Regions from separate parts of the Arthrobacter sp. FW305-BF8 genome, predicted to be linked through region 2. Evidence: riboswitches for the same ligand, from Rfam matches in the RefSeq annotation. Region 2 holds a riboswitch; the other holds the start of a gene.
What was found. A riboswitch is a leader RNA that binds a small molecule or an ion and turns the genes downstream of it on or off. The one in region 2 is predicted to bind glycine.
Positions count from the first base shown of each region.

Region 1: linked by a shared signal. The riboswitch ahead of gcvP (aminomethyl-transferring glycine dehydrogenase) and the one ahead of gcvP (aminomethyl-transferring glycine dehydrogenase) in region 2 are both predicted to bind glycine.

Region 1 is NZ_CP084561.1:301,000-305,415, reverse strand. Features, by position in the region: gene purU (formyltetrahydrofolate deformylase) at 1-357, opposite strand, end outside; gene cycA (D-serine/D-alanine/glycine transporter) at 357-1,856, opposite strand; glycine riboswitch at 2,002-2,099, opposite strand; glycine riboswitch at 2,304-2,404, shown strand; gene gcvP (aminomethyl-transferring glycine dehydrogenase) at 2,553-4,416, shown strand, end outside.
Region 2 is NZ_CP084561.1:1,107,497-1,111,912, forward strand. Features, by position in the region: gene LFT45_RS04960 (MFS transporter) at 1-1,523, opposite strand, end outside; gene LFT45_RS04965 (TetR/AcrR family transcriptional regulator) at 1,597-2,136, shown strand; glycine riboswitch at 2,262-2,360, shown strand; gene gcvP (aminomethyl-transferring glycine dehydrogenase) at 2,543-4,416, shown strand, end outside.

The sequences.
Region 1 (4,416 bases), 810 kb from region 2:
GTCGTGGCGCTCCAGACGCCAGTCCATGCTCCATTGGCCTGCGAGCGGTGCGAAGCTGTCTCGGAGCTGTTCGACGGCGGGCTGTTCGACGGCGGCGGTGTCACCTGCCGTGTCACCTGTCGCGTCACTCGTCGAGGCGAAGTGGACCCTCATGAAGAAGTGCCCGGCGGTGCGGTCGCCGAACTGCTTGAGGTCAACGATGTAGCACTCCTGCCTGAGCAGGAAATCCGCGACCGACTGGACGATTCCCAGCGAGTCCGGGCAGTGGAAGGTGAGCACGAACTCCCCGCCGGCAGCGGGATCCTGGGGCCCGCGGGCCCGGCCCGCCGCCGTCGGCCTTTCCTCTGTCCTGATCATCACTTGACGCTTTCCTTCTCCTCGAGACGCCGGCTCGCATGCTCGCGGGCGGCGGTCTCCTCAGCCTGGAGTTCATCCTGGAAGGCTGCGTAGCGGGCCAGGTGCGCGGGCCGGCGGCGCAGAACCAGCCAGGCCGCACCGAGCAGGACGAACCAGACAGGGGTGACCAGCAGTGCGGTCAGGGTGTCGGGCTGGGTGGTCAGAGTCCACAGCACGAAGGCGAAGAACGCGAAGACCACCCACACCATGGGGATGCCTCCCGGCATCTTGAACTTTGAGGCCGTGTGCAGGTGCGGGCGGCGGCGCCGGAAGGCGATGTAGCTGGCGAGGATGATCGACCAGACGAAAACGAAGCAGACGGCCGAAACGGTGGTGACCATGTCGAACGCCTTGCCGACGTCCTGGCCGGCGTACATGAGCACTACGCCGGAGAGCAGAAGCACGCAGGACAGGAACAGGGCGTTGTTGGGTACCTTGCGGCGGGACAGGCTGCCGAACGCGGCGGGCGCGTCGCCTTCCTGGGCCAAGCCGTAGACCATGCGGGAGGTGGAGTAGATTCCGGAGTTGGCCGAGGACATCGCCGAGGTCAGCACCACGAGGTTGACCACCGTGGCGGCGGCCCCGAGTCCGGCCAGCGAGAACATCGCAATGAACGGGCTGTGGCCGGCGGCGAACTGGGTCCAGGGCGTGACGGACATCAGGATGATGAGGGCACCCACGTAGAAGAGCAGTACACGGATCGGGATGGAGTTGATGGCCTTGGGAAGGTTCTTCTCCGGGTTCTTGGCCTCTGCGGCCGTGGTGCCCACCAGTTCGATGCCCACAAAAGCGAACACAGCGATCTGGAAGCCGGCCACAAAACCCATGAATTCATTGGGGAAGAAGCCCCCATGGCTCCACAGGTTGGTGAAGCTTGCCTGTCCGGCGTCGCTCTGGAAACCACTGAAGATCATGAACATGCCCACGATGATCAGGGCGGCGATGGCGATGATTTTGATGAGGGCGAACCAGAATTCGGTTTCACCGAATGCCTTGACTGTGGTGAGATTCAGCAGCAACAGGATGGCCACGGTGGCCAGGCCCGGGATCCAGAGGGGCAATCCCGGCCAGAGCTCGCGGGAGTACCCGGCAATGGCGATGACGTCCGCAATTCCTGTGATCACCCAGCAGAACCAGTAGGTCCATCCGGTGAAGAACCCCGCCCACGGCCCCAGCAGGTCGGCGGCGAAATCGCTGAAGGACTTGTAGTTCAGGTTGCTCAGCAGCAGCTCGCCCATGGCCCGCATGACGAAAAAGAGCATGAAACCGATGATCATGTACACGAAGATCACGGACGGGCCGGCCGCGGAAATGGTTTTGCCGGAGCCCATAAACAGGCCCGTGCCAATGGCACCGCCGATGGCGATCAGCTGGATGTGCCGGTTGCTCAGCTGCCGCTCCAGGCGGGGAGCCTCACCGGCTGAGGAACCGGCTGGGGAGGCAGGGGGATGAATCGTCATAAGGAACTCCATCGTTCAAGTGGCAAATAGCCACACTGATTCGGTTCCTCCCCACTCTGTCTTGGACCTGAGAGATTCCGCGGACATGGTCTTCCGCTTGCACCGTCGGTGAGACAGGACGTGCCTGCCTGCTTTCCAGAGTTGCCTCGCCGCGGCGGTACGTGGGCCTGAGAGTTTCCTGGGGAGGGTTTGCTCCTACGGCGCCTGCTGAACGTACCGGCAGGGCTCTCCCGCCGCAGATCGTAAGCATTTTCAGTTATTTGAAAAAATGTATGTGTGCCGGCGGCGGCCGTCTTGCCGGCCCGGGCCGGTCAGTGCAGCCCCGCTGGCCACCGGATCAGTGTGGTCTCCGTCACGAAGAAATGTCAAACGGGGACCTCCGATTTGGTCTGGGCGGAATTGTCCCGTAACCTGTGAGCCGAATCACCCCACATCTTCATAGCCTTTCGAACCGTGGCGGGAGAGTCCTCCCAGTCATTCACCGGGCAGGCGCCGTAGGAGCAAATCCTCCCCAGGAATCTCTCAGGCCCCCGTACCGCCGCGGCTAGGCAACTCTGGAAAGCAGTTCGGGTAACCGGGCTCACCGACGGTGCAAGCGGAGAATCATGTCCGCGGAATCTCTCAGGTCCAATACAGAGCGGGGAGGAACCCAATCCATGCCGTGCCACCCGTGGCCGGCCAGACCTGGAGTTCCTCATGACGATTCAATCTCTTCCATCAACCTTCGCTGACCGGCATATCGGCGCCCGGCGCAAGGCCGATATCGACACCATGCTCAAGACTGTCGGCTATGACACTGTCGACGGCCTTGTGGATACCGCCGTTCCGGCGTCCATCCGCCAGGAGAACCCCCTGCTGCTCACCGCCGCCCTGAGCGAAGTTGAGGTCCTGGCGGAGCTTCGCCGCCTGGCCGCCAAGAACAAGACCGCCGTGCAGATGATCGGCCAGGGTTACTACGACACCGTCACCCCGCCGGTGATCCGCCGCAACATCCTTGAAGCCCCGGCCTGGTACACCGCGTACACCCCGTACCAGCCGGAGATCTCGCAGGGCCGGCTGGAGGCGCTGCTGAACTTCCAGACCATGGTCCAGGACCTGACCGCGCTGCCGGTCGCCAACGCGTCGCTGCTGGATGAAGCGACGGCGGTGGCCGAGGCTGTGCTGCTCATGCGCCGGGCCAACAAGAACAAGCAGGCCAAGGACGGCAAGACGGTCCTGGACTCCGACTGCCTCCCCCAGACCATCGCGATCGTGCTGGGCCGCGCCGAAGCCCTCGGCTTCGAAGTGGAGGTCGCCGACCTGTCCAAGGGACTTCCCGACGGCGACATCAACGGCGTCGTCCTCCAGCAGCCCGGCGTTTCGGGCCGCGTCTTCGACCACACCGGGGTCATCGCCGCCGCCAAGGAACGCGGCGCCTTGGTCACGGTGGCCGCCGACCTGCTGGCTCTGACCCTGATCACGCCTCCGGGCGAGCAGGGCGCCGACATCGCCGTCGGAACCGCCCAGCGCCTCGGGGTTCCGCTGTTCTTCGGCGGCCCGCATGCCGCCTACATGGCGGTGCGGGCCGGCATGGAGCGCACGCTCCCGGGCCGCATCGTCGGCGTCTCCAAGGACAACGCTGGCGCGCCCGCCTACCGGCTGGCCCTCCAGACCCGCGAGCAGCACATCCGCCGGGAGAAGGCGACGTCCAATATCTGCACCGCCCAGGCGCTGCTGGCCATCGTGTCTTCCTTCTACGCCGTTTACCATGGCCCCGACGGCCTGAAGGCAATCGCCGAGACCGTCCACAACAACGCCCGCGTCCTCGCCACCGCGCTCAAGACGGCGGGCCGTGAACTGGTCAGCGACTCCTTCTTCGACACCCTCACTGTGCGGGTGCCCGGCAAAGCCCACAAGGTCATCACCGCCGCGGAGGCCCGGGGGATCAACCTGCGCCTCATCGATGCGGACACCGTTGGCGTCTCCATTGATGAGACGACGACGGCGGAGGTGCTGTCCGCCGTGGCCGTCGCCTTCGGCGCCGGTCCCGTAGGGGACGCAGCGGGATTTGAACTCCCCGAAGCCGTACTGCGCACCTCCGGTTACCTGGAGCACCCGGTGTTCAACACGCACCGCTCCGAAACCCAGCTGCTGCGCTACATCCGCAAGCTCTCCGACCGCGACCTGGCGCTGGACCGCACCATGATCCCGCTGGGCTCCTGCACCATGAAGCTGAATGCCACGGCAGAGATGGAAGCCATTTCCTGGCCGGAGTTCGCATCGATCCACCCGTTCGCCCCGGATTCCCAGACCGAGGGCTGGCGCGAACTGATCGATGGTCTGGAAGCGGACCTCGCCGAGATCACCGGGTACGACCAGGTGTCCATCCAGCCGAACGCCGGCTCGCAGGGCGAGCTCGCCGGGCTGCTGGCGATCCGCGGCTACCACCTGTCCCGCGGTGATGACCAGCGCAACATCTGCCTGATCCCGGCTTCGGCGCACGGCACCAACGCGGCCTCCGCGGTGCTGGCCGGCATGAAGGTGGTCGTCGTGGCCACCGCCGCCGACGGCACCATCGACC
Region 2 (4,416 bases):
GCGGCGAGCACCGAGGCTCCCGCCATCAGTACCAGCGCAATCGCCGCTGTGATGTGGACACCCGAATCAAACGCTGCCCGGGCGGCCGTCGTGAGGCCCTCGGCCACCGGGGCCGGCAGCGACCCGACCAGCTCCATGGCGCCGGCCAGGGTTTCCCTGGCCTGGTCTGCGGAGGCCGCCGGGATGGTTTGGGCAACAGCGTCGGGCAGGGAGAGGTGCTGCTGGTATGACGCGGTCAGGATCGATCCCAGGATGGCTGTGCCCAGGAGTGAGCCCACTTCGTATCCGGTCTCCGAGATCGCTGCGGCCGCTCCGGACTTGTCCGCGGGCACCGCTCCGAGAATCAGGTCGTTCGAGATGGTCTCGGCAGATCCCACACCCAGCGCCAGAATAAGGAGGGCGGCCAGCAGTGCTGTGGGACCGGCGTCGTGATTCCCGAACGCCACGAGGGCGTAACCGGTGGCGCTCAGCGCCAGTCCCGCGGCCACCACGAAGCCGGGGCGGACCTTCCGGACCAGCGGAACCACCAGCAGTCCCGCCACCACCATGGCCGTAAGGGCAGGCAGCATCGCCGCGCCGGATTGCGAGGGCGACATGCCTTCAAGCAGCTGCAGGTGCTGGGCCAAAAACAGGATGAACCCGTTGTAGGAGAACAGCGCCAGGACGTTGGCCGTGATTGCAGTGCTGAACACCCGGTTCCTGAACAGCGATAAGTCCAGCAGCGGGGATGCGAGGGCCCGCTGCCGGCGGACGAACACGAAACCCATGCCCAGGCCAAACGCCAGAACTCCGAGGGACTGCACGCCGGGGCCGTGGGTGGCCAGTTCCTTGATGCCATAGACCACCGGCACCATGGTCAGCATGGACAGTGCAATGCTTGGCCCGTCCACCCGTCCCGGGCTGGGGTCCTTGGACTCAGGTATGAGGAAGCGGCCGAAGACCAGCGGCGGCAGCATGATCGGTACGGCCACGAGCAGGACGGCGCCCCACCAGAAGTGCTCCACCAGCCAGCCGCCGAAGATCGGCCCCAGCGCGGCGCCGCCGGAGAACCCGGCAGCCCAGATGGCCACCGCCAGCCTCCGCCTGCCGGGCTCCCGGAAGATGTTGCGGATCAGGGACAGCGTGGAGGGCATGAGCATGGCACCGAAGAATCCCATGGCCGCGCGGCCTGCAATGAGCCATTCGGCGCTCGGGGCGAAGGCTGATGCCGCTGAGACCGCCGCAAATCCCGAAATGCCGACCAGCAGCAGCCGGCGGCGCCCGATCCTGTCGCCAAGGCTACCCATGGCGACGAGAAGTCCGGCCAGGACAAGGGCGTAGGCGTCCACTATCCACAACAGCTGCACGCCCGAGGGGTCCAGGGTGCGGGCGACCGCGGGAAGGGCGAACGTCAGCGCGGTGTTGTCCACGGCCACCAGGAGGACAGGGAACATCAGCAGGGCAAGGGCAAGCCAGTCGCGCGCGCCGCCACCGCCGGACGCCTGGGCGGCAGGTGTGCGCTCCCGGGGAAGGGCTGGGTTCATGGTCATAAGTTAACTATACCGTCTGGACGGTATAGTTACAGATCTCCCGCTGCGAAGGGGCATGATGGAAGCCATGCCCAGAAAACCGGTCGCCCGCGGCGCAGTGCTCGATGCGTTTGAATCCCTGCTGATCGAGGTGGGGGAGCGTGCCGCCACACTTGACGCCGTGGCCGCCCGCGCTGGCGTGTCCAAGGGCGGGCTGCTGTATCACTTTCCGAACAAGGAAGCGCTGATCAGTGTCCTGCTGGACAGGCTGGACGAGTTCGCGGAGGCGGATGCCCAGGCCATGGCGGCGGCTCCAGAGGGTGCTGCCGCCTACTTCATCAAATCGTCCGTCTGGGCGGACACCCCGCTCGACCGTGCGATCGTGGCCGCCACCAGGCTCGCCGAGGTGGCGCACGAGGAGACCCGGCGCCGGTTCGCCCATATCCAGCAGCGGTGGCTCGACGAGATTGCCCGCGACGTCGGACCTGGCCTCGCGAAGGCCGTCCTCTATATGGGGGACGGGCTGTACTTCAACGCCATGCTGTCCATCGGCCCGGCCGCGACGCCGTCGGAGACCGCGGCCGACGTCGAAAGCCTTCTTGCGGCCCTCGACCGGCTGCGGGGGTAAGCCGGCTGCGCGGGTAGTTGCGCGCCGGGGGTGGGCCAGCCCACGCCGCCACAGTTTGCAGACGCGATCCCGGCGTAGGAGAATGGCCTCTGTGACAGCTGTCACCGCTCAACTGAATATGCCTTTGATCTGCGGCGGGAGAGTCCTGCAAGTAGGTACAAGCAGGCGCCGTAGGAGCAAAACCTCCCCAGGAATCTCTCAGGCCCATGTACCGCCGCGGCAAGGCAACTCTGGAAAGCAGCAGGCTGCCCGCATTGAATGTTCCGCCACCGCGCGGACGGTTCAGGGCATGCTGTGCTCACCGACGGTGCAAGCGACGCCATAGACAAGCGTCGCGGAAACTCTCAGGTCCAATACAGAGCGGGGAGGAACCCGAATCACTGTGGCGTACCCTGCGCCCTTAGTTATGGAGTTCCTTTTGACCGTAGATTCAGCCTCCGCCTCCTTCGTCGACCGGCATATCGGTGCCCGCCGGCAGGCCGACGTCGAAGCCATGCTCAAGGCCGTCGGCTACGAGACAGTCGATGCACTGGTTGACACGGCAGTGCCGAAAGACATCCGGCAGGACTCCCCGCTCGAGCTCTCCGCCGCGCTGAGCGAAGTCGAAACCCTCGCCGAACTCCGGAAGCTCGCGGCCAAGAACAAGACCGCCGTCCAGATGATCGGCCAGGGCTACTACGACACCGTCACGCCGCCGGTGATCCGCCGCAACATCCTCGAAGCGCCCGCCTGGTACACCGCGTACACGCCGTACCAGCCGGAGATTTCCCAGGGCCGCCTCGAGGCCCTGCTGAACTTCCAGACCATGGTCCAGGACCTGGTAGGCCTGCCGATCGCCAACGCGTCGCTGCTGGATGAAGCAACGGCGGTGGCCGAGGCCGTACTGCTGATGCGCCGGGCCAACAAAAACAAGGACGCCAAGGACGGCAAGACCGTCCTGGATGCCGACTCCCTGCCGCAGACCATCGCGATCGTCAAGGGCCGCGCCGAGGCGCTTGGCTTCGAGGTCGAGGTCGCCGACCTGTCCAAGGGACTTCCCGACGGCGACATCAACGGCGTCGTCCTCCAGCAGCCCGGCGTCTCCGGCCGCGTCTTCGACCACACCGGGGTCATCGCCGCCGCCAAGGAACGCGGCGCCCTGGTCACGGTGGCCGCCGACCTGCTGGCTCTGACGCTCATCACACCTCCTGGCGAGCAGGGTGCGGACATCGCCGTCGGCTCCGCCCAGCGCCTGGGCGTCCCGCTGTTCTACGGCGGACCGCACGCCGCGTACATGGCCGTGCAGAAGGGCCTTGAACGCTCCCTTCCCGGCCGCCTCGTGGGCGTCTCCAAGGACAACGCCGGCACTCCTGCCTACCGCCTCGCGCTGCAGACCCGCGAGCAGCACATCCGCCGCGAGAAGGCCACCTCCAACATCTGCACTGCGCAGGCGCTGCTGGCCATCGTGTCCTCCTTCTACGCCGTCTACCACGGACCGGAAGGCCTGAAGGCGATCGCCGAAACCGCACACGGCCATGCCAAGACCCTGGCCGCCTCGCTTAAGGCCGCCGGGCTGGACGTCCTGCACCCCAGCTTCTTCGACACCGTGACGGTTTCCGTCCCGGGCAAGGCCGCCGGCATCATCGCCGCCGCCGAAGAGAAGGGCATCAACCTCCGCAGCATCGACGCCGACAGCGTCGGCATCTCCACCGATGAAACCACGACGCCGGCCATCGTTGCTGACGTTCTTGCTGTCTTTGGTGCCACGTCAGTGGGGTCCACGGGCAGTTTCGCCCTGGATGCCGCGGTCGAGCGTTCCTCCGCGTACCTGCAGCACCCGGTGTTCAACACGCACCGCTCCGAGACCCAGCTGCTGCGCTACATCCGCAAGCTCTCCGACCGCGACCTGGCGCTGGACCGCACCATGATCCCGCTGGGCTCCTGCACCATGAAGCTGAATGCCACGGCCGAGATGGAAGCCATTTCCTGGCCGGAGTTCGCCTCGATCCACCCGTTCGCACCGGATTCCCAGACCGAGGGCTGGCGCGAACTGATCGATGGTCTGGAAGCCGACCTCGCCGAGATCACCGGCTATGACCAGGTGTCCATCCAGCCGAACGCCGGCTCGCAGGGCGAGCTCGCCGGGCTGCTGGCCATCCGCGGCTACCACCTGTCCCGCGGTGATGACCAGCGCAACATCTGCCTGATCCCGGCCTCGGCCCACGGCACCAACGCGGCCTCCGCGGTGCTGGCCGGCATGAAGGTCGTGGTGGTGGCCACCGCCGCCGACGGCACCATCGA